Regions from separate parts of the Mammaliicoccus sp. Dog046 genome, predicted to be linked through region 3. Evidence: riboswitches for the same ligand, from Rfam matches in the RefSeq annotation. Region 3 holds a riboswitch; each other region holds the start of a gene.
The links. A riboswitch is a leader RNA that binds a small molecule or an ion and turns the genes downstream of it on or off. The one in region 3 is predicted to bind S-adenosylmethionine.

Region 1 (6,387 bases), 1.1 Mb from region 3:
CAAAAAGCAATGCAAAAGAGATACTATTTCACAGATGTGCATGTACACGGTGCGTATCCGGGTTATATGAACACATATTTTAAAACGAAGCAATTTGATTTAGACATTACGGATGAAGATTTAACAGATCTACAAGAAGGTACTGTCGATTACATTGGTTTTAGTTATTACATGTCATTCGCGATTTCACATACAGCTTCAAATGAACAATATGATTACGTGGAAACACGAGATTTAGTGAAAAATGAATATGTAAAAGCATCGGATTGGGGATGGCAAATTGATCCGGAAGGCTTAAGATATGCGATGAATTGGTTTACTGATATGTACGGCTTACCATTATTCATTGTTGAGAATGGATTTGGTGCCATTGATGAGTTAGGTGCAGATGGCGTTGTACATGATGACTATCGTATTGAATATTTAAAAGCACATATCGAACAATTTATGAAAGCAGTCGATGAAAAGTTAGAAAACATTGATTTGATTATTTCATAAATCGATTTATCTACGATTGTTTTTAAAGTGGTTGTGATTCAAGTCAATGTCTTACTTAACGAACAAGATATAAAGAAAATTAGTACATTTATCCATCAACAACATTCACAATTCTCGTATAATCACGTGCTTGAAGAAAATATCGCATTGGAACAATATAGTGGATTTTTTGATCAGTATTGTAATGAAGAGGCGTTTAACGTGATTGAGTCTGATTTGGATAAAAGTGCCATTTATGACTTGTTGATTAAGCAGTTAAGTATGAAGGAAGAAGCGGATTTTGAAAGTAAGTTACGAAAGCAACTTCAATATAGAGAAGGTTTGAGCTCAGTCGTCTTTAGTGATGAAGTAGCGGTGCCACATACAGCACATTCCGTTGGTGATTATTCAAGTATCGCAGTTGCACTCGTACCAAACGGCGTTTACTGGGACGAACAGCACGAGAAAATTAAACTGATTATTATGTTGTCACCATCAAAATATAATGACAATGAATTAAAGACAATCATTGATATTATCGTTAATTTAATAGATTCAAATGATAAAGTAACGGCGCTCATGGATTGTAAAGATTATCAAAGTTTTAAGGCGTATATGGTTGGTCAGTATTATAAATAAAGGGGTTTAGCCTATGGAACAGGAAAACATTCAAGTCGTTTCGTTCGAAATTATATTACATAGTGGAACGGCGCGTACAAGTATCCATGATGCATTTAAATGTATGCGCGAGGACAACTATGTAGAAGCAGAACAGCTATTAAATGAAGCTAATCAAGAAATTACATTAGCACATCAAGCACAAACAGATTTATTACAAAAATATGCATCAGGTGAAACGATTGATATGGAAATCATTATGGTACATGCACAGGATCATCTCATGACTACAATGACTTTAAAAGAAGTAGCGATAGAAATGTTGCATTTATATCAAAAGGTTAAATAACGTCATTTGAAAGAGGGATATACATGAATAAAGAAACAAAAGCAAAAATAGAAAAAAACAGAAAAGAAACCAGTCTTAAGACGATGTATTTTAATCGATTTTTGTTAGTGAGATACATGTCGGCTTTATTCTTTTTCACAAATTTATATTGGTTTTTCACACTTACGATGAGTCGTTCTTTATTGCTGCTCATACCGCTGATGCTGATGTTATTAATGATTGTCAGCGTGGCTGAACAAGTGCGTATGTATAGTCGTCATTCAAATCATGCGAAATATACATTTTATAGCTTTTCAACGTTATTCATCGTCAATGTCGCTTTAATCATCATGGTATTATTTACACCTTTATTTCAACATTTATATCCGTTTTTAATTGATCAATCTGCTACGAGAATATTTATTATAGGGGCGCTTGTTGCAGGATTAATCATTAGTGGTTTTGTCATGTTCAGGCTAAATAATATTCGACAAGATAAGGATTGGCATTTTAAACGATTGCAGAGATATGAACGTGCATTAAATTAAATATAGAAAAGGGGTATCGGTATGGGGTCGGAAAACAAAGTGTTTGCTTTATTAGAGAAATATTTAATGGGTCCAATGGGGAAAGTTGCATCATTTAGAATTGTTAGGGCAATTATGGCAGCCGGGATGGCATGTATACCATTTACAATTGTCGGATCGATGTTCTTAGTATTGAACGTAATACCACAAACAATTCCAGCATTAGAAGGCATTTGGAATAATACGTTCTTTAAAATCGGTGACTTGTATATGTTAGCGAACAAAGCAACAATGGGGATATTGGCATTATATTTCTGTTTAGTTATCGGTTACGAGTATACGAAGATTTATGCAGATGAGGAAGACTTAGCAGTAAATCCATTGAACGGTGCATTATTATCAATGTTTGCGTTCTTTATGGCTATTCCTCAGTTAGTCATTGAAGATGGGAAAATGGTAGTAGTTAATATAATGAAGAAAGACGTCAATATATTTAACGGTTGGGAAATGTCAGGTGACGGTGTCAGTAGATTAGGAACGACAGGTATCTTCACTGCCATCGTTATGGCCATTATCGCAGTTCAATTATATCGTCTCTGTGTAAAGCGTCAGTGGATTATTAAAATGCCTGAAGCCGTTCCAGAAGGTGTTTCAAGATCATTCACAGCATTAATACCTGCTTTTTTAGTAGCATTTGTTGTGTTAATATTCACTGGTATTTTAGTCGCATTAAATACAGATATCTTTAAAATTATTGCAGTACCATTTGGATTTGTTGTTTATTTAACAAGTAGTTGGATTGGTATATTGGTTATATACTTCTTAATTCACGCACTTTGGATTGTAGGTATTCACGGTGCTAATATTATCGGAGCATTCATCACACCAATCTTGCTTTCTAATATGCAATTAAATATTGATGGAGCAAATATACCATTTGCCGGAGAATTCCCAAATTCATTCGCAATCATGGGTGGATCAGGAGCAACGTTAGGTATGTGTATCTTTATCGCATTCTTAGCAAAATCCGAACAACTGAAAGTATTAGGTAAAGCAGCATTAGCACCAGGTATTTTCAATATTAATGAACCATTAGTATTCGGTTTGCCGATTGTTTATAATCCATTTTTAGCGATACCATTTTTCTTAGCACCAATGATTTCAGCATCTATTGGTTATTGGGCGATCAAGTTAGAAATTGTTAAACCGATTATTGCGCAAGTACCTTGGCCATCGCCAATCGGGTTTGGTGCATTTATCGGTACTGCCGGCAGTTTTACAGCAGTTGTCGTAGCACTTATTTGTGGGGCAGTCGCGTTCTTAGTATGGTTCCCATTCATTAAAATATACGATAGAAAATTAGTTGAACAAGAAAAAGGAAACGACGCTTTAATTTAATAGATTGTAAAAAGAGGCTTGGAAAAATGAAATCCAGGCCTTTGTTTTATGTAAACATTTGGTAATAATTAGCGTGAAAAATTGTGTAAATTGTTGGTAAATAGTAAGTGTAATGTTAATATTTAATTGTATTAAAAATAGCCATCAGGTTTTAGAGTACGCTGATGACTATCGAGTAAAGGCTCACACTGTGGATGTGATTACCAAACGAACCTTAGTGTTTGAAGCTAACTATACGGCAAATATAGTTAGCTTATTTTTTTTGCTTGTTTTTAATAGCATGAATGCCGACAAAGTATATTGCTTTGTCGGCATTCGTGCGTGTTCATTTATTTCTTCGTTATTCTAATATTAATTTCAAATTCATTGAACTGAATCGTTTGATCATCATGATGATTTTGGTTGCTTGGGACGTAGTCGGATTCTAACTTTCTAAGTTCAGCAAGTAGTGCACTTTTCTGTTGTGTTCTTCCAATTGAGGACGCCCAATTATTAGGTGGGTGTTCCTTTAATTCATCTAAATCTGCTAAAATATCTTCTCTTGTTCTCATATTATTGCCTCCTAAAGTTTGAGTTACAATAAAACAGCTCATCTTAAAATTAAGAAGAGCTGTCTAGAGATTCTTCTTATCTTTCAAGTATCACTTGTTGGATTTAGCACAGTGCAAACGCCTGCTGCTGAGGTTTCTTCGGGCCAATTCCCTCCACCTACTCTAAATAAGATTACGAGCTATTTTATTGTTCCCTTATAATAACGAATAAAGTGAAATTTGTCTAATGATAAAATTTTTTCCTTCGAAAATATTACTGAAAAGTCATATACATCACAAAAGTACGAAAATATGTACCTAGGCTTATTTTATTGCCTTCTTGGATTATGTAAGTAAAAAGAATATAATCAATGAACTAAATAAAACATTTAAATTAAAGGAGATATTATGATGAAAATAGGAATTATTGGTGCGGGTCCCATTGGCGCAACATTATCACATAAGCTTGTTAATAGCGGTCACGATGTAAAAATTGCTGATGTACGTAGTGTTGATCGTTTAAAAGATAAAAATATTAGCGGTAAAGCAGTCGAAGTTGAAGATGTCGTAACGAATATAGATGTTTTAATTTTATCTATACCAACAAAAGTAATGACTGATATTAAAGATGTTATTTCAAAAGTTGAAGATAAAGTGATTATCGTTGATACATCTAATTATTATCCATTTAGAGATCATAAAATAGCAGCAATTGAAGATGGAGAAGTTGAAAGTGAATGGGTATCTCAACAAATAGGTAGAGATGTAGTGAAAGCTTTTAACAATTTACTTGCATATACATTAGCGGAAAAAGGAAGTCCTCAAGGAACTGACAATCGTATAGCTATAGGGATTTCAGGAAACAACGATGCTGAAAAAGATATCATCAAACAACTGATTAATGAAGTAGGTTTTGATGCTGTAGATAATGGTAAGTTATCAGATTCATGGAAACAACAACCAGGAACACCTGCGTACTGCACTGAATTAACAAAAAGTGAATTAGCAACAGCATTAGAAAAAGCTAATAAACAAAAAGCACCACAATTAAGAGATGAAATTATGAAAAATTTCACTCCAGATTTTACGCATGATGATACTGTTAACTTAAATAGAAAGATTTATAATGCAGGAAGTTGATGCAGTCTATGGTGAAATTGAATTGAGTCATTTATAAGCCACCACTACAATTTTTCTTGGTCGATTACATTGTATTAAAGTGAGCTATAAATGGTTTTTTTTATACATAATAATATGGAATAGTAGTTTTCGGCTCAGTACTAAGAAAAACTGAGCCGAAAACGGAACCACTTATTTATTATCTTCATTTCTCACAATATACTGTTCATCGTGTTTTGGTATGCCGTCTTGATCTTCTGTATAACGTTCTACTTCCATCGTTAATGTGTATTTCTCTCTTAACTTCATTATTTTTTCCATTGTTTGTGAAAGGTGATGTTCATCTAGGGCATTTTGATTGGTCCATTGATCTATAAGTAAGACTGTGCCATTTTCTTCTAAAGGCATAAAATATTCATATTTTAAGTTACCTTCTTTTTCACGTATTTCTGAAACAATACCACTGGATATCATTTCTAACGCAAAGTCTTTTGCTGCTGTTCCTTCGCCTCGATAATAAATATTTACTGTAATTGTCATGGATTCATCTCCTAATTGTATAAAAAACATGGATTATATTTTCATTATCTATAAATAGTGAAAAATGTCAACTCCATTTAATTGAACTGTTATTTTTATTGATTTTAATGACATTTGTCATGTTGAATCTATGACAGTTTGTACTTATAACGTGTTGTGTTGTTATTTATACTGAAGTTAATTAATTAAGGACGGTGATGAGGATGATCGATGTTCAAGGTGTAACAAAGGTTTATGGTGTTAAGAATGTTGTGAATGGGGTGTCTTTTCAAATAAATGAAGGGGAGTGCACGGCGCTCATTGGTCCAAATGGTGCGGGGAAGTCTACGTTAATAGACATGATTATTGGGGATAGACATCCATCTGATGGGAAGATTGTGAGTGATGATCATCAATTAGTTAAGAAGAGTATGGGCATTCTATTTCAGACGACTATTTTTCCTGAAATGATTAAGGTTAAAGAATTGTTTCATCTTCATCAATCGTTATATAAAGATACACTTTCTATGGTTGAATTTAGAAAGATAACGAGATTTGACGATGATAAATTAAATCAATTTGCTTCAAAATTATCTGGTGGGGAACGCAGAATTCTTGATTTTACTTTGGCGATTATAGGTAAGCCTCGATTTATCATATTAGATGAGCCGACCAGTGCGATGGATACAGAGATGAGAAAACACTTTTGGGAAGTTATTGAACAAATGAAGCAAGAGGGGAAAACGATTTTCTACACGTCTCATTATATTGAAGAAGTAGAACGTATGGCAGATTGTGTTGTCGTACTCGATAAAGGAAAACTGATAATGGATAGTACGCCTAGAGCGATACGTTACAGCGAAAGTAAGAC
Region 2 (6,387 bases), 290 kb from region 3:
ATTTAGTTGTAGAATTAGAATTTAAAGAGAATGAAGATAATCAGCATGCGAAACACGTTCTTGGCATACCCGTTTATAATAATCAATTCATTTTGACACACCATAAAGTTAGAGGTATTGAATTCCCAGGTGGAAAAGTTGAGGCACATGAGCAGAATCATGAAGCAGTTTCGCGTGAGTTATATGAAGAGACGGGCGCAATCGCTAAACGCGTTAGATTTATCGCTTCATATATCGTGTATGATCAAATTCCATTTGATAAAGATGTATATTTTATTGATGTTGAACGTATTGAAGAAAAATCAGATTATCATGAAACGTATGGCCCAATCATCGTGGATCATATTGAAGAAGTGGAAGATGAGAAAAAAAGTTTCTTGCTTAAAGATGATGCAATATTAAAGTGTGTTGAAAGGGTGGAGGAACTTGGACTTTTTAAAAAGTAAAAAACTACCTGTATTTTTCGATAGTCATATAACCGAAGAAGTGACTTATGAAGTAGATCAATTAAAAGTTAAAGGCATGTTGATGACACCTCAAGATTCTGTTAATAGAATTGTTGTGTATTTAAGAGGTGGCAAAGGACAAATTGGTAAAGTCAGACCAGGTCGCTTGGCACAATTTAGTAATCAACATACACTTGTATTTGCACCTTATTATAGAGGGAGTAATGGCAGTGAAGGACGAGATGCTTTCTGTGGTAAAGATTTAAATGACGTTACCGTTGGAGTAGATATATTGAAACAACAATATCCAAATGTACCGATACATATCGTAGGCTTTTCAAGAGGTGGTATACAAGGATTATTAACATATCAGCAAATTGGTGTTACAAGTTATATCATATGGGGTGGCGTTTCAGATATATTAATGATGTACGAAGAACGCATTGAGCTTAGAAATATGTTGAAAAGAATGATTGGTCATCCGAAGAAAGACCGTAGTGCATATGAGACAAGAAATGCATTGAAGGATATACATCAAGATAGTCCACCAATATTAATCGTTCACGGTACGGAAGATAAGCAAGTTAATATCAATATGGCTAAACATTTAGAACAACATTTAATTAAAGAAAATGTTGAATATCAAACGATATATAAAGAAGGCGAAGGACACGTCTTTCGACCAAATATTGAAAAAGATACCGTTCACAAGATTCAGAAGTGGATGGATCAATGTGAGAAAAATAAAAGCTGAGGCAACATAGAGAGCCGGCAAAAGTATAGACTTTGTCGGCATTTTTTACGTGCATGCTTTCCGCGGGTATGTTCTCAGCCTGTAGTCTTCGAATCATGTTGTTCCCGCAGGAGTCAGCGCTAAAAATGCTTGAGTTTTGTGGCTAACGAGATAGTTCTGGAAAACAATCCTCTTAGAAAATCTAACGAGATAGAAAGTGAAAACAATCCCGTTAGCGGGAAAAAATGGTGTTCAGAAGTGAGAAATAGAGGTGAAATCCAAAGAAATAGTGCTCTAACGTGATAGTTCTGGAAAACAATCCCCTTAGAAATTCTAACGAGATAGAAAACAAAAACAATCTTCTTAGAAATTCTAACGAGATAGAAAGTGGAAACAATCTCGTTAGCGGGAAAAAATGGTGTTCAGAAGTGAGAAATAGAGGTGAAATCCAAAAAAATACTGCTCTAACGAGATAGTTCTAGAAAACAATCCTCTTAGAAATTCTAACGAGATAGAAAGTGAAAACAATCTCGTTAGCGGGAAAAAATGGTGTTCAGAAGTGAGAAATAGAGGTGAAATCCAAAGAAATAGTGCTCTAACGAGATAGTTTCAGAAAACAATCTTCTTAGAAATTCTAACGAGATAGAAAATGGAAACAATCTCGTTAGCGGGAAAAAATGGTGTTCAGAAGTGAGAAATAGAGGTGAAATCCAAAGAAATAGTGCTCTAACGTGATAGTTCTAGAAAACAATCTCGTTAGCCATCACATTCACATGTATATCAATAATAAAAGCTGAGGCAACTTGTACAAGTTGCCTCAGCTTTTTATAAATCATAAATTTAATTATTTTTATTAAATGTAAATCCACCATCATTTTGAATATGTTCTGATGACTCACCGAATTTAGCAAAGTTTTCTTTAAAGTTTTTAGCTAGTTGTTTTGCTTTTTCATCATAAGCATCTGAAGAAACCCAAGTGTTACGTGGATATAAAATTTCTTCTGGTACGCCTGATACGTATTTCGGAATATTTAGTCCGAAGATATCATCTTGTACGAATTCAGCATTTTTAATTTCTCCACTGATTGCTCTGCGAATCATTGAACGTGTATGTTTAAGATCCATTCTAGAACCAACACCATATTCTCCGCCAGTCCATCCTGTGTTTACAAGATATACATCAACATCATGCTCATCTATAAGTTTACCTAATAGTTCTGCATATTCAGTTGCATGTAATGGTAAGAATGGTGAACCGAAACATGTTGAGAATACTGGTTGTGGGCTAGTAACGCCTCTTTCAGTACCTGCTAATTTAGAAGTAAATCCACTTAAGAAATGATACATTGCTTGTGATTTATCTAATTTAGAAATTGGAGGTAATACGCCAAATGCATCTGCTGTTAAGAAAATAATTGTATTTGGATGTCCCGCAATTGATGGAGTAATAATGTTATCGATAAAATCAATAGGGTATGCAGCACGTGTGTTTTCAGTTAATGATGTATCCTCATAATCAACTTCACCTGATTCTTGCACGCCAACATTTTCTAATACTGTTCCGTAACGAATCGCATCATAAATTTGAGGTTCTTTTTCACGACTTAGACTAACTGTCTTCGCGTAGCAACCACCTTCAATATTGAATACACCATTTTCATTCCAACCATGTTCATCGTCACCGATTAGTTTTCTGTTTGGATCTGCTGATAATGTTGTTTTACCTGTACCTGATAAACCGAAGAATAAAGCAACATCTTTATTGTAGCCAACGTTAGCTGAACAATGCATACTCATAATGCCTTTTTTAGGTAAAAGGTAGTTCATTACAGAGAAGATACCTTTCTTCATTTCACCTGCATATTCAGTACCACCGATCAAAATAACACGATGTTTGAATGATGTAATGATGAATGTTTCAGAATTAGTGCCATCTACTTCAGGATCTGCTTTAAATCCTGGTGCACTAATTACAGTGAAGTTAGGTGTAATGTTTAATGCTTCTTCTTTCGTTTCTGGGCGGATAAACATATTTTGTGCGAAAAGGTTATGCCAAGGAAGTTCGTTGATTACTCGTAAGTCTAATCTTGAAGATTCATCAGCTCCAGCATAGCCATTGAATACGTATATATCTGATTTTTGGTTTAAGTAGTCTATAACTTTGTCATATAGATTGAGGAAGTATTCTTCTGAGATCGGTTGGTTAATTGTACCCCAGTCGATGTCTTGTTCTGTATCTTGTTCTTTAACTATAAATTTATCTTTTGGTGATCGACCTGTGTATTTACCTGTTTCCATTCTAATTGCACCAGATTCAGTTAATATACCTTCACCAGATTCTAAAATGTGACGGTACAATTCTGTTCTAGACAGTTGGTTGTGAGTAGATTCCTTTTTGAGCAGGTTAGTTAATTCGATTGTTTCCGTAATAGTCTGTATTGCCATAAATGACGACCTCCATATGTTAATTTTATAGTTGTAAGCATTTTCATGGAATTAGTATAACACATTGAATTTTATAGTCTATACTAATTGGGGAATTTATTATAAAAATTTTATAATACGAGAACTTGAGGTACATTGACATTAATGAAAATCTCTAGTATTATCATTTTTGACGGATTCTCTTATCCTGAGTGGTGGAGGGACATGGACCCAATGAAACCCAGCAACCTCTTTCGAATGCGAAAGAAAGGTGCCAAACCGTTTGCAGACCAATATTGTCTGAACGATAAGAGCGAATGGACGAGTGTGCCTTCTCTCTTTATTTTATTGAGAGTGGGCACTTTTTATTTGCGCTGAGGTAGAGACCGTACAACTATATTTAAAGGAGATTTTTTATGTCAAAAAATAGAAGACTCTTCACATCTGAATCGGTAACTGAAGGACACCCAGATAAAATCGCGGACCAAATTTCTGATGCGATTTTAGACGAATTATTAAAGGGAGATCCTAAAGCGAGAGTCGCATGTGAAACAACAGTAACAACTGGTATGGCACTTATTGCTGGTGAAATATCAACTTCAACTTATGTCGACATTCCAAAAGTAGTTAGACAAACGGTTAAAGATATAGGGTACACAAGAGCGAAGTACGGTTACGATTTCCAAACAATGGCCATTTTAACTGCAATAGATGAACAATCAGCTGATATAGCTCAAGGTGTTGATTGTGCATTAGAAGATAGAGACGATTTAACTGATAATGAAATAGAATCAATTGGCGCAGGAGACCAAGGTTTAATGTTCGGTTTTGCTACTAACGAAACAGAAACTTATATGCCTTTACCTGGTTACCTTGCGCATCAATTAGCGAAAAAATTAACAGATGTACGTAAAGAAGGTACGTTAGATTATTTACGTCCAGATGGTAAGACGCAAGTAACAGTTGAATACGATGAAAATGATAAACCAGTAAGAGTAGACACAGTTGTCATTTCATCACAACATCATGAAAAAATTGAACTAGAAAAAATTCAACAAGATATTAAAGACCATGTTATTTATCCAATCGTGCCTAAAGATTTATTAGATGAGAATACTAAATTCTTTATAAATCCAACAGGTAGATTCGTAATTGGTGGACCTCAAGGTGATGCTGGTTTAACTGGTAGAAAAATTATCGTTGATACATACGGTGGCTATGCAAGACATGGTGGCGGTTGTTTCAGTGGTAAAGACCCAACAAAAGTAGATAGATCAGGTGCTTACGCTGCAAGATACGTAGCAAAAAATATCGTAGCAAGCGGCTTAGCTGATAAATGTGAAGTCCAATTAGCTTATGCGATTGGTGTGGCACAACCAGTATCGATTTCTATCGAAACTTTCGGTACAGGTAAAGTAGACGAAACATCATTAGTTGAAAAAGTAAGAGAATTATTCGACTTAAGACCAGCAGGAATCATTAAAATGTTGAACTTAAGACAACCTATCTATAAACAAACAGCAGCATATGGACATTTCGGAAGAACAGATGTTCAATTGCCATGGGAAGAACTAGATAAAGTTGATGATTTGAAGACATTACTTAAATAAGAAGTTATAAACCCCAAACTGCATTCGTAGTTTGGGTTTTTTTGATTTAGAGGGAGTGTTGTTCGCAAGATAGGACGAACGTGCAAATAAGAGTGTCGTTGTTTACAAGAATGGGCGAACGTGCAAATAAGAGTGTCGTTATTAGCATTTTGAGTTAAAAATGCAATCAAAATCACCTGATTTACCAAGTTATTTACAATTTTAGTGTTGATTAACTATTGAATTGTACGAAGTTTAAAAAATAACGGCATATATCGTATATATTTAAGGTTATATACTGAATTTCTTTAGGATTTTTACTATAATAGAGTTATTACATTTGAAAGGGAGCGATATGCAATTATGAGCCAATTAGAGCCGATTCATTATGGATTAATCGCAGCTGTTATTATTGCGATTATATTTATTATATTATTTTTCGTTGCATTGAAACAAAAGAAAAAATCTCTGAATAAAATTCAAGAAACACACAAACAACAGAACGAGTCATTGAAATCAGAACATCAGGAAAAGCTTGATCACGAAAGAGTAGAAAATAAAAAAGTATTAACTAAAGAAAAAGAAAATCATCAACAAGAAATTTCACAAAAAGAAAGAGAAATTGATTCATTAAAGTTATTCTCTAAAAATGAAGGCGAGTATATTACAGATAGACATTTATTAGAATTGAGAGATCAATTAGTAAATGAACGCCGAATTAGACCGGAAGATATGCATATTATGGCGAATATCTTTTTACCAAAAGATCCACTAGGCAAGATTCGTCAAGTTGATCATTTAGTATTAACGAGAACAGGTATTTATGTAATTGACTCAAACTTAGTTAGCGGTCATATTTACCATGGTATTACTGAACAACAGTTTGGTGATTTCCCAGTATTAGGTCAAGTGTTCGAAACATTAGATTTGAACAAGAACAAAGAGCAAACGTTATTACTTGAAAGAGAAGCGGACAAGAAGACAGCTGCGTTCCATTCTTATACGGATAATGTTAAGCATGTAGAAGCAACGACAGAAGAATTGCAAAGACAACTTGAATTGAACTATACGCCTACACCAATCTTATATTTCCATCCTAATGAAGTTTCTGAAGCAACAATCAGCAACTATTCACAAGATCCAAATATAAAAGTACTTGTTGGTGAAAAGCAATTACAACACTTCTTTAATAAAT
Region 3 (6,387 bases):
CAATATTGAACCATTACCAAATATGAATAGTGTCGAAGCGCCAGGAGCATTTTATACAAAATTAAGTGAAGCATCAGTTGGGAAAGACACAATGACTGGTCATTGGGAAATCATGGGATTAAATATTGATAAACCATTTAAAGTTTATCCAGAAGGTTTTCCAGATGAATTAGTTAAAGAAATAGAATCAATAACAGGTCGTAAAGTAGTTGCTAATAAACCAGCTTCCGGTACTGAGATTATTGATGAGTTTGGTCAACACCAAATGGAAACAGGAGATTTAATTGTATATACATCAGCTGATCCGGTGTTACAAATTGCAGCACATGAAGATATCATACCGTTAGAAGAACTTTATGATATTTGTGAAAAAGTAAGAGCATTAACGAAAGATCCTAAATATTTAATCGGAAGAATCATTGCACGTCCTTATGTAGGTGAGCCAGGTAACTTTACACGTACATCAAACAGACATGATTATGCATTGAAACCATTCGGTAATACAGTCATGAATACGTTAAAAGATGCTAACTATGATGTGATAGCAATCGGTAAAATTAACGACATATATGATGGTGAAGGTGTTACAAAATCCGTTAGAACAAAAGATAATATGGACGGTATGGATAAATTGATTGAAGTAGTAAACAGTGATTTCACTGGATTAAGCTTCTTGAATTTAGTAGACTTTGATGCACTTTATGGGCATAGACGTGATAAAGAAGGATATGCACAAGCAATTAAAGACTTCGATAATCGTTTAGAAGAGTTAAAATCATCTTTAAAAGAAGATGACTTAGTAATCATTACAGCGGACCATGGAAATGATCCAACAGCACCAGGAACAGATCATACACGTGAATATGTACCATTATTAATGTTTAGTCCAAGTATTGAAGAATACAAAGCATTATCAGGAGATACAACATTTAGTTCAATCGGCGCAACAATTGCTGATAACTTTAATGTAACATTGCCGAAATTCGGTAAAAGTTATTTAAAAGAAATGGGCGTAGACGCTGAATAATAAAAAAAGAACTCGGAATTAATCCGAGTTCTTTCAGAGTGGGAGCGGGACAGAAATCTAATTTATATAAAAAAGATTTCGTATTCCCGCCCCGGCAAGGATGACTAGATACTAAAAACGGCTGAGACATTTATTATGTCCCAGCCTCATTTTTTTATGCGCTGAACATTGCAAGTGGAGGCTGACAAGCAACATTGAGAACGACTAACGAGATAGTTCTGAGAAACAATCCCGTTAGAAAATCTAACGAGACAGAAAGTGAAAACAATCTCGTTAGAGGTTAAATAGAGCACTAAAAAGACTCGATTACCTACAAAAAGTGAGAAAATAACGCGCTAATGAGATAGTTTTAAAAAACAATCCCGTTAGAAAATCTAACGAGACAGAAAGTGAAAACAATCTCGTTAGCGCGAAAATGGACTGAATATACAATAGTCCATAAAAAAAGAACTCGGAATTAATCCGAGTTCTTTTTTTAATCTTCTTTAAAGATATCTTTCCAGCTATCTCTCTTAGATAAAAATTCAGTTGCTAATTGTTGCGCGCCTTCTAATGAATGGCTAGCTGCCCAACCGCATTGTACTTCGTTACAAGCTGGTACTTCAGTTGCTTGTTCAACATCTTTTAATGTTGCTTCTAAGATATTTAATACATCATCATAATCATCATGGTTGATAAATGAAGCGTAAAAACCTGTTTGACATCCCATTGGGCTAACGTCGACAACTTTATCTGTATGATTTCTAATGTTTTCTGCCATTAAATGCTCTAATGAATGTAAAGCAGGCATTTCCATATGTGCTTTGTTAGGTTGTTTAAAGCGGATATCGTATTTATGAATCACGTCACCGTGTAATCCTTCTTTAATTCCTGCAAGTCTTACAAACGGTGCCTCAACGATTGTATGGTCTAAATTAAAACTTTCAACATTCATTTTTGTCATGATACTTCCTCCTTTGATTTCGGCATCATTATATCAAGTAAAAATTGAAAAAACAATCAATTCAGATTTATTGCTTTCTTTATAGGTCACTTTATAAGATAATGTAATAAATTGTTCCGAAATAAGGTGATAATATGGAAAGGTTAAAAGTAGTCCCATACGATAGTATATGGCAACATCTTTTTCTAGAAGAGAAGAAGTATTTACAGTCATTGTTGAAAGAGCATAGTGTCAGTATTGAACATATTGGGTCAACGGCGATTCCTGGATTATCTGCGAAACCAATTATAGATATATTAATCGTTGTGAAAGATAGTCAGTCAATAGATGCATTTACACATGAACTTTCAGTTTTAGGGTATGAGTCTAAAGGAGAAAGAGGCGTTATCGGAAATAGGTATTTTAAGAAGTATGATCAATATGGTGCGGTATCGCATCATTTACATATATATGATGAGGGTAGCCCACACATTTTGAGATTACTATCCTTTAGAGATTATTTAAGAACGTTTAATGGTGAAAGAGAACGTTATAGCAGATTAAAGCATGATTTAGTCTTGGACTATCCAGATGATAGCGTAGCATATTATAAAGGAAAAGATAGCATGATTAAAGAATTTGAGAAAAAGGCAGAAAAATGGTATTTAAATTCTAATGATATTGCTACAAAACATTGACATATCCGAGTGATAAAGTTAGAATTAAAAACAAATTTCATACGAATTATCCAGAGAGACTGAGGGATGGGCCCGATGAAGTCCAGCAACCTCCCATAACGGAAAGGTGCCAATTCCTACAGTAACGTACTGAGAGATAAATGATTGATTGGCGCACTCCTTAACAAGAAGTGCGCTTTTCTTTTGGAAAGGTGAATGGAAATGAGTAATTTATCGCAAAATATTATTAATTATATAGAACAAAATAAACATTTATATTTATCAATGAGTCATCAAATTCATGAAAGACCTGAATTAGGAAATGAGGAAGTATTTGCTTCAAAATTATTAAGTGATCAATTAAAAAAACATCACTTTAATATAGAGACAAATATTGCTAAACATCCTACAGGTTTTATTGCTACATATGATACAAACAAAGAAGGACCGACGATTGCATTTTTAGCAGAATATGATGCTTTGCCGGGACTTGGACATGCATGTGGTCATAATATTATCGGTACTTCAAGTGTGCTCGCAGGCATTAGTTTATCAAAAGTGATAGACGAAATAGGTGGGAAAGTCGTTGTTCTTGGTTGTCCAGCTGAAGAAGGTGGCGTCAATGGTAGTGCGAAAGCAAGTTATGTTAAAGCAGGCATAATTGATGATCTTGATGTTGCACTCATGGTTCATCCTGGTCACGAAACTTACGTAACCGTGCCTTCATTAGCGGTAGATGTATTTGACGTTAAATTTTATGGGAAAAGTGCACATGCATCTGAAAATGCAGACGAAGCAATTAATGCATTAGACGCAATGTTATCGTTCTTTAATGGCGTAAGTATGCTTAGACAACAAATTAAGAAAACGGATAAAGTGCATGGTGTTATCTTAAACGGTGGAGAAGCAGCAAATATTATCCCTGATTATACACATGCACGATTTTATACACGTGCAACTTCTCGTAAATCTTTAGATGTGTTAACGGATAAAGTAAGAAAAATTGCTGAAGGTGCAGCGATTCAAACAGGTGGAACGTACGAGCTTCGACCAATTCAAAATGGTGTAAATGAATTTATTATTAACAAACCGTTAGACGAATTATTTAGAAAACATGCAGAAGAAATAGGAGAAGAAGTAATTGAAGATGATTTTGGTTTTGGATCGACTGATACAGGGAATGTGAGTCATATCGTACCGACTATACATCCACATATAAAAATTGGACCTTCAGATTTAGTCGGACATACGAAAGAATTTTGTCAGGCAGCTGCCAGTCAAAAAGGCGATAAAGCATTGATAAGCGGTGCGAAAATTTTAGCATCAATGGGTTTAGAACTGATAGAGAACGCGTCCCTTAGAAATGAAATTATCCAGCATCATCAAACATTAAGGGAGAAATTACTATGAAAAAAGAATATAGGAAATCATTACCTTTAACTTTGAAAGACATTTATGAAGAAGATATGATTTATAATGCACGACCTTCATATGAGGATAATCCTTGGTTAAAAGCAGAGGAAGCCCAGTCTAATTTTTTAACAGCTAGAGAACTTATCATTAGTGATATGCCTATGATTGTACATGAAGCATGTATAACAAAAAATGCGAAAGACCTATTAAGTCTAGTAGCGCTAGAAATACCGAATAACATTCACACATTCTATGATCAATCATCATATGAAGCACTTATTAAACAATTATGTCACCAAAATAAGAAAATCTTCTTTCAATATATTCATGGTGACCATCTTTGTGAAACAGAATCATATGCGGTTAACAAATCAACATTCATCGATTTAAATAATAAGACAAAAATTGAACAATGGACAGGTGGTAAATATTTACCACAAAGAGAAATTGTTAATGTGGAAGACTTTGAAAATCGAGTGAAACAATGGACGTTACCGATTGTCATTAAGCCAGGTGATGAGTTACCAACAGCAGGCGGATATGGCGTGATGATTTGTTACAATGAAGAAGATTTAAATCAAGCGATAAAACGAATCAATGCAGCAACTGAAACAAAAAATATCATCATTGAGCAATTTATTGAAGAAATTCAAAATTACTGTGTGCAGTATAGTTATAGTAAAGAACAAGGTATTCAATATTTAGGTGCCGTTCAACAACTAACAGATAAATATGGATTTTATAATGGCAATGTCAATTTGAATGAAGTGCCTGAAAGTGTAATAGAAGCGGGATATGAAATTATGAAGAATGGCGTTGAACATGGTTATACGGGTGTGTCAGGATTCGATTTACTCATTGATAAGAATGAAGACGTATATGCCATTGATTTGAACTTTAGACAAAATGGTTCTACAAGTTTATTGTTACTTCAAGAACGTTTACAAGAAGGGTATCATAAATTTTTAAGTTACCATTCCAAAGGCAATAATGCACACTTCTTAGAAACAATTAAAAAGTACATAAGAGAAGGCTATTTATACCCATTATCTTACTATGATGGAGATTGGTTTAAAGACGAGCAAGTAAAGTCCCGATTTGCAGGTATATGGCATGCTGAAAATGAGTCAATTGCACTTGAAAAAGAACAAGCATTTATAAAAGAAATAAGCGAAAAATAAGTATAAACATAAATACAATTGAACGCTTAAATTTATATTGACTTCACGCTTTTAAATATAATATATTTTATAAGGATTAAATATAAAAATAAGGGTGGTATGACAATGGCTATACAAGATATGTCCATGTTCAAACAAATTCTAGCCAGGGAAAAATTTTACGTCATATTAATCGATCGTAAAATCTTAAGAGATCAAGAAAACGACATCCGTTTAATTTGGTCAAAAGAAGCACATGCACAATCATATTTAGAAGAATCAAACATCACTCAGTTTGATAAAATCATGGAACTTGATTTAGATCGATTTGTTACATATGAAATGGACGAAATCCTAGATGAAGGAGACCAATTCATCGTGGATCGATTTGAAAGTAATAAGGGGATAGAAGTAGAAGCAATACCATTTATTGAAGAAATTATGAGTGAACTAGACGATATACGAATTGAAGAATTTGCTGAAGACATCTGTAAAGAAAAATATGTTTACGGATTAACAGTCAAAGGACAAAAACAATTCATCATTATTTCTGAAGAAGATGAAAGCTTGCCAGATATGATGACCGTTTGGAGTACGAGAAAGTTAGCAGAAAAGATAAGACGAGAAGACTTTGATGAATACGAAATTATAGAAATAGAAACAGACGTATTTGAAGAATGGTTAGTAGACTTGAAACAAGAAGATATTGCACTTGGTGTTAACTTGAAATCAGGTATGATTGGTACAGTTACTGATCCGAAAGCAGTATTAAATGCAATGCCGTGTTAAATAATAAGCTAGATAAAAAGACTTTTGCAAAAGATGCAGAAGTCTTTTTTTAGTGGGTGAAATTTATTTAGCTCTTCCACATTAATGAGTATTAAAAAGAAGAATTTTTATTATGTTGACGATGGTAAAATTGTTTGATAAATTATTAGTAACTACCAAAGTAGTTACTACATCCCAACGTAGTTTTTAATGAATCGAAATAACCCTTAAGAGAAAAAGGATTTTCTCTTAAGGGTTATTTCTTGTTCTATTTCACTATTATTTTGATTTAAGTACTTATTAACGAGGACATCATGCCAAATGTAGTCTTTCATCATTTTTATTTGTGTGAGGTCTCTACTTATATACGCACGCATATTATCTTCTGCTGTTTGCCCGTATATCATATATGTGTGATCT
Region 4 (6,387 bases), 650 kb from region 3:
CAATGTTTGGTACAAGCCAATTACCAAAATTTGAAGAAGATTTATTCAAAGTAGAAAAAGAAGGACTATATACAATTCCAACAGCAGAAGTACCATTAACGAACTTCTACCGTAATGAAGTATTACAAAATGAACAATTCCCAATCAAATTCACAGGACAATCAGCTTGTTTTAGAAGTGAAGCGGGATCAGCAGGAAGAGATACAAGAGGTTTAATTCGTTTACATCAATTCAATAAAGTTGAAATGGTGAGATATGAACGTCCAGAAGATTCATTTAAAGCATTAGAAGAAATGACTGGTCATGCTGAGAATATACTACAAGCATTAGAGTTACCATATCGAACAGTGAATCTTTGTACAGGTGATATCGGTTTTGGAAGTACTAAAACATACGATATTGAAGTATGGTTACCAAGCTACAATGATTACAAAGAAATTAGTTCTTGTTCAAATATGACTGACTTCCAAGCACGCAGAGCTAATATTAGATTTAAACGCGATAAAGATGCCAAACCTGAATATGTGCATACTTTAAACGGAAGTGGATTAGCAGTAGGTCGTACATTTGCGGCTATCGTAGAAAACTATCAAAACGAAGACGGTACAATTACTGTTCCAGAAGCGTTAGTACCATTCATGGGCGGTAAAAAAGTAATAGAACTATAAATGTGTTAAATACTATAAAAAGGGTAATCATATATTGGTTGCTCTTTTTTTGTATTTAAAGCTTGAATATACTTTTTATATCTGATATACTAAGTATACAAATTAAATAAAGGGAGTTTTGACACATGACAAATTTCAATTTTGACAAAGCACATAGTAGTTTAGAATTTACAGTAAAGCATTTAATGGTATCTCGCGTTAAAGGTACATTTGAAGATTATGATGTAGAAGTATCAGGGGACATTAATGATTTTTCATCATTAAAAGCTAAAGTAACTATAAAAGCAGATTCAATCAATACTAAAAATGCAGATAGAGATGCACATTTGAAATCAGCAGATTTCTTCAGTACAGATGAAAATCCAAACATTACTTTTGAAACTAAATCTATAAGTGAAGATTCAATTACTGGTGATCTTTCAATTGCTGGTACAACACACGAAGAAACATTTGATGTAGATTTCAATGGAGTAAGTAAAAATCCTTTAAACGGTGAAACAGTAACAGGATTTGTAGTATCAGGTAAAATTGATCGTGATAAATATGGCGTATCATTTAACCAAGCATTAGAAACTGGTGGCGTAATGATCGGTAGAGATGTGAAATTCGAAGCAAGTGCTGAATTTGGTTTAGGTGAATAATCATTAAATATAAATAAAGGTGTTTGAGAAATAACTTAGACACGTTAAACTGTCGATAAAGACTCAGTCTTTGTCGACAGTTTTTTATTTGAGGAAGCGCTATGATGTTGATGCTTGATATTGATAAAGTAAAGTCCGATTGGTATGATGAAAGGCATACATAATAAAATGAAATTACACCAACGTCAGACTGAGGTTAGACAAACGTTAGACTTACTTCGTGTGTTCATTTGTTGAATTGGGGGCGTTGTTTTGAAGCGTGATACAACTGTAGGAGGCTCTATGTTCTTACTAGGTGTGAAAGATTGTTTACCTACAATGCTAGGTTATTTTAGTGTTGCTTTAGCTTTTGGTATTGTTGGTATGTCATCTGGTTTATCTATATTAGAAATCACTTTGTTATCGATTTTTGTATATGCTGGAGCTGCTCAATTTATTATATGTGCACTTGTAGCTATTCATTCTCCGATATCAGCTATATTTTTAACGATATTCTTTGTGAATTCTCGTATGTTTTTACAGAGCTTAACGCTCTTTCCACCATTTAAAAATAATTCCCTTATATCGAATATAGGTATTGGGTCATTAGTCACTGATGAATCATTTGGTGTGGCGGTAACAAAATATGCGAAAGATAAGAAATTGGATCCTATGTGGATGCATGGGCTCAACATATCTGCATATTTAATGTGGATTATTGTTTCTTTGATAGGAGCTTGGATCGGTAATATGATTCCAAATCCAGAAATGTTTGGTTTAGATTATGCTTTATCAGCGATGTTTATATTTTTATTAATTGCGCAATTTGAATTAATTCGGAAAGATAAAGTGATGTATTATTTGTATTTAATAGTACTAACAGTGATTTGCATGTTGTTGTTTACAATTTTTATGCCCACATATATTTCGATATTATTATCTACAATTGTCGCTTCTATCATTGGGGTGGTGTTTGATAAATGAGTATTTCAATGTATTTAATCATTATTATCATAGGATGTTTTGCTATTACATGGGTGATTAGAGTAGCACCGTTTATATTATTAGCTAAATTAGATTTGCCTAACGGTGTGATTAAATGGCTACAGTTTGTGCCTATATGCTTGTTTACAGCACTTATCGTTGAAGGGATGTTAAACAAAGGAGAAGGATTTGGTTATACATTCAATGTCGAAAGTATAGTTGTTGCTATTCCAACCATTATTATCGCGCTTGTGACAAAGAGTTTAACGATTTCGGTGATAGCAGGTATGATCGTGATGGCAATGGTTCGTTTATTGATGTGACTTTCATTTGTATACGTATTGAAAGTGCTTTAATTTTCTAGTATTCTTAATATAAATTATATAGCAAAGCTTATTCAGAGAAGTTGAGGGATTTGGCCCTACGACACTTCAGCAACCGGTCATTTTAGATACGGTGCTACTACCAACGAGTTTACTCGCATAATAAGGATGATGAGAACTTCTTACTTCTTTACGAGTAAGAAGTTTTTCTATTTAAATACAGAGGGGGTTCTAAAGTGATGATTTCTCGAGAGACAGATGTAATTGAATTAGGTCGATTTGAAACAGATTCAGGGGAAGTAATAGACAACTTGAAACTTCAATATGAGTATGTAGGTTACAAAGGGCAGCCCCTTGTTGTCGTTTGTCATGCATTAACTGGTAATCACTTAACATACGGTGATGATGATTCGCCAGGGTGGTGGAGAGAAATTATTGATGGAGGCTATTTATCTATCAATGATTATCAATTTATTACTTTTAATGTGATAGGGAGTCCGTATGGGTCTAGTTCGAAACTCAACACGCCTAATTTCCCTGAAAAACTCACAATGAGAGATGTATCTAGAGCGAATATATTAGCATTACAACATATGGGGTATGAAAAAATAGACGTTCTGATTGGCGGCTCTTTAGGTGGTATGCAAACGTTGGAAATGTTATATGACGGTTCTCTCACAGTAAAAAAGGCGGTCATCTTAGCAGCAACAGAGAAGACGTCTTCGTATAGCAGAGCGTTTAACGAAATTGCGAGACAAGTGATACATATGAATGGGCAGGACGGTTTGAGTATCGCTAGACAGCTCGGTTTCTTAACATATCGTTCGAGTAAAGATTATGAATCAAGGTTTACAGCAGATGAAGTTGTCAGTTATCAAAAATATCAAGGCAACAAATTTAAAGATGTCTTTAATAAGGATTGTTATTTAACATTATTAGATGTCTTAGATAGTCATGATATATTTAAAGGAAGAGATGATGTTGAAACGCGATTGAATAATCTTGAAACGAAAGTATTAACTTTAGGATTTGCAGATGACTTATTATATCCAGATGATCAAGTAAGAGCTTTAGGACGATTCTTTAAATATCATCGTCATTTCTATGTACCAGATAATGTTGGACATGACGGTTTCTTGTTGAACTTTGGAGATTGGGCACCAAATGTTTATCATTTCTTAAAGTTACATAAATTTAAAGCGCGTTAACGCATAAAGAAGGCACCTATATTGTTTTAAAGGATAAATATCTGTAAAATAGAGAAAGATGTTTAAAATAGATTGGGAAGTGAAAAATTTGTCTTTTAAAGTCGATATAAGAGCGACAGTAATAGCAACATTATTATTAGTGTTAAGTGTTGGCATTATGCATGTTGTACCAACCTTAGCAATCATTATATTACCTTTCATTACAATACCGGGAACAATACTATGGTACCGTTCGAAACCATCGTTTTTCGTAGCAGTAGTGATAACGTTATGTGCAACAGTGTTATTAGGGAATGTTTATTTATTAACAACAATGACACTGATTATATTTATGAGTGTATTTGTAGGTCAATTATTGATTGAACGTACATCAAAAGAACGTACATTATACTTAGTAACAACATTTATGAGTATTTTAACAATTTGTAGTGTGCTCATTTTGCAAGTTACAGGCCATTTACAAACAACAACTAAATTATTCAGTCAATTACAAGATGGTGTTTCTTCACAAATACAAATGAGTGGCATGGTAATGCCTGAATATGAAGCGGCATTACAACAAGTAGTTAATTTTATGCAAGTTATCGTTCCAGGATTTATCGTAATAAGTATCTTACTATTTGTGTTGGTTAATCTACTTGTAACATTTCCGATATTGAGAAAGTTTAAAGTAGTGACACCAGTATTTAGACCATTATTTATGTGGCAAATCAATCGTAGTGTGGCAACAATTTTTGTCCTTGCTATACTTGCAGGTTTCTTCGTAAAGGAAGAGAATGTAGTGGCATATGGCATAGTCATTAACTTACAATTTGTGTTAGAATGGGTTATATTTATCCAAGCATTATCGTTATTCCATTTATATGTCAAAGTTAAAAAATTACCTGTCGTTGTTGGAATATTAATTTTTGTTTTTGCCTTTATCTTTAATAAGTATGCTTACTTGTTTGGCTTGATGGATATTTGGTTTAATTTAAAACAACGCATAAAAAAGTAAATTGAGGTGAGTTTATGAACCGTCAATCAGTTAAAAAAGCCCTAATATTACCTTACATAATTGTGATGATATTAGCTTTAGTGCTATTAGTTTTTAGTTTTTTTAACTCAATATATTGGGCGATTATTTCGACGGTTGTTACGATCATACTAATAGCTGGAAGTATATTTTTTATTAGAAGCAGTTTCGCTAAATTAGATTTATACATCGGGAGTTTAGCCGGAAGAATTACAAAGAGTAAAACGAGTGCAGTCAGTGATTTGCCAATTGGTGTTATCTTACTTGATAAGAAAAATCGCATCGAATGGATTAATAACTTCATGAGTAAACGTCTAGAACGTGAAGTACTAGATGAACCAATCAATGAAATATTTCCTAATATTTTAAAAAGATTAGAAAATACAGCAGAAGTTGAAGTAGATGAAGACGCATATAAATATAAAGTCACATATACAGAAAATGAAAATTCTATCTATTTCTTTGATATTACTGAATCATCACGTGTATATGGATTATACGAGAACGAGAAACCAATCATTGCGACAATTTTCTTAGATAATTATGATGAAATTACGCAGAATATGAATGATTCTCAACGTTCAGAGATTAATAGTGTCATCACAACAGTTATAGACGATTGGTCAACACGTTATGAATTATTCATTAAACGATATAGTTCAGATCAGTTTATCGCACTTTTAAATAAGCGTATATTAGATGATATAGAAACATTGAAATTTAATTTATTAGATGATTTACGTGATAAAACACATGATATTGGAAACCAATTAACATTGAGTATCGGTATTGGTGAAGGTAGTGAGAACTTAATTGAATTAGGTGAGCTATCACAATCCAGTTTAGACTTAGCGCTCGGTCGTGGGGGAGACCAAGTAGCCATTAAGAACAGTAACGGTAATGTTAGATTCTATGGTGGTAAGACGGACCCAATGGAGAAACGTACAAGAGTACGTGCTCGTGTCATCTCTCATGCGCTTAGAGATATCTTAATTGAAGGTGATAAAGTCATCATTATGGGGCATAAATCACCGGATATGGATGCGATTGGTGCAGCGATTGGTGTATCACGTATCGCTAAAATGAATAATTTAGAATCTTACATTGTTCTCAATGATTCAGATATCGATAGTACATTAGAGCGTGTGATGTCAGAGATAGATGAGAAACCAGATCTTAAAGAAAGATTTATTTCATCAGAAGAAGCATGGCATGAAATGACACCACGTACGACACTCGTAGTTGTAGATACACATAAACCAGAGCTTGTTATTGATGAGAACTTATTGAATAAGGCGAATAGAAAGGTTGTCATTGACCACCATAGACGAGGAGAAAGTATTATTTCAAGCCCATTACTTGTTTACATGGAACCTTATGCAAGTTCAACTGCAGAGTTAGTTACAGAATTACTAGAATATCAACCGACAGAACATCGATTAACAAGAATAGAATCAACAATCATGCTTGCGGGTATTATTGTTGATACACGTAATTTCACGTTAAGAACAGGCTCGAGAACATTTGATGCGGCCAGCTTTTTAAGAAGTCATGGTGCAGATACGATTC

Region 1: it holds a riboswitch for S-adenosylmethionine, as region 3 does, so the genes downstream of both, P3U32_RS10835 (hypothetical protein) here and P3U32_RS03270 (M20 family metallopeptidase) in region 3, are expected to answer to the same signal.
Region 2: it holds a riboswitch for S-adenosylmethionine, as region 3 does, so the genes downstream of both, metK (methionine adenosyltransferase) here and P3U32_RS03270 (M20 family metallopeptidase) in region 3, are expected to answer to the same signal.
Region 4: it holds a riboswitch for S-adenosylmethionine, as region 3 does, so the genes downstream of both, metX (homoserine O-acetyltransferase MetX) here and P3U32_RS03270 (M20 family metallopeptidase) in region 3, are expected to answer to the same signal.

The regions. Positions count from the first base shown of each region.
Region 1 covers NZ_CP120131.1:2,175,534-2,181,920, reverse strand. The annotation lists gene P3U32_RS10860 (6-phospho-beta-glucosidase) at 1-498, shown strand, start outside; gene P3U32_RS10855 (PTS sugar transporter subunit IIA) at 526-1,116, shown strand; gene P3U32_RS10850 (PTS cellobiose transporter subunit IIA) at 1,130-1,444, shown strand; gene P3U32_RS10845 (hypothetical protein) at 1,468-1,971, shown strand; gene celB (PTS cellobiose transporter subunit IIC) at 1,993-3,348, shown strand; gene P3U32_RS10835 (hypothetical protein) at 3,678-3,899, opposite strand; SAM riboswitch class I at 3,973-4,072, opposite strand; gene P3U32_RS10830 (NADPH-dependent F420 reductase) at 4,290-5,018, shown strand; gene P3U32_RS10825 (antibiotic biosynthesis monooxygenase family protein) at 5,190-5,537, opposite strand; gene P3U32_RS10820 (ABC transporter ATP-binding protein) at 5,741-6,387, shown strand, end outside.
Region 2 covers NZ_CP120131.1:963,230-969,616, forward strand. The annotation lists gene ytkD (RNA deprotection pyrophosphohydrolase) at 1-446, shown strand, start outside; gene P3U32_RS04920 (alpha/beta hydrolase family protein) at 427-1,200, shown strand; gene pckA (phosphoenolpyruvate carboxykinase (ATP)) at 2,020-3,624, opposite strand; SAM riboswitch class I at 3,804-3,917, shown strand; gene metK (methionine adenosyltransferase) at 4,020-5,213, shown strand; gene P3U32_RS04935 (nuclease-related domain-containing protein) at 5,556-6,387, shown strand, end outside.
Region 3 covers NZ_CP120131.1:670,014-676,400, forward strand. The annotation lists gene deoB (phosphopentomutase) at 1-1,027, shown strand, start outside; gene P3U32_RS03260 (S-ribosylhomocysteine lyase) at 1,503-1,970, opposite strand; gene P3U32_RS03265 (GrpB family protein) at 2,105-2,647, shown strand; SAM riboswitch class I at 2,691-2,790, shown strand; gene P3U32_RS03270 (M20 family metallopeptidase) at 2,849-4,036, shown strand; gene ldmS (L-aspartate--L-methionine ligase LdmS) at 4,033-5,220, shown strand; gene P3U32_RS03280 (DUF2750 domain-containing protein) at 5,326-5,988, shown strand; gene P3U32_RS03285 (TrmB family transcriptional regulator) at 6,195-6,387, opposite strand, start outside.
Region 4 covers NZ_CP120131.1:20,947-27,333, forward strand. The annotation lists gene serS (serine--tRNA ligase) at 1-668, shown strand, start outside; gene P3U32_RS00095 (YceI family protein) at 794-1,309, shown strand; gene P3U32_RS00100 (AzlC family ABC transporter permease) at 1,592-2,272, shown strand; gene P3U32_RS00105 (AzlD domain-containing protein) at 2,269-2,595, shown strand; SAM riboswitch class I at 2,663-2,764, shown strand; gene metX (homoserine O-acetyltransferase MetX) at 2,835-3,803, shown strand; gene P3U32_RS00115 (DUF2232 domain-containing protein) at 3,883-4,800, shown strand; gene P3U32_RS00120 (DHH family phosphoesterase) at 4,815-6,387, shown strand, end outside.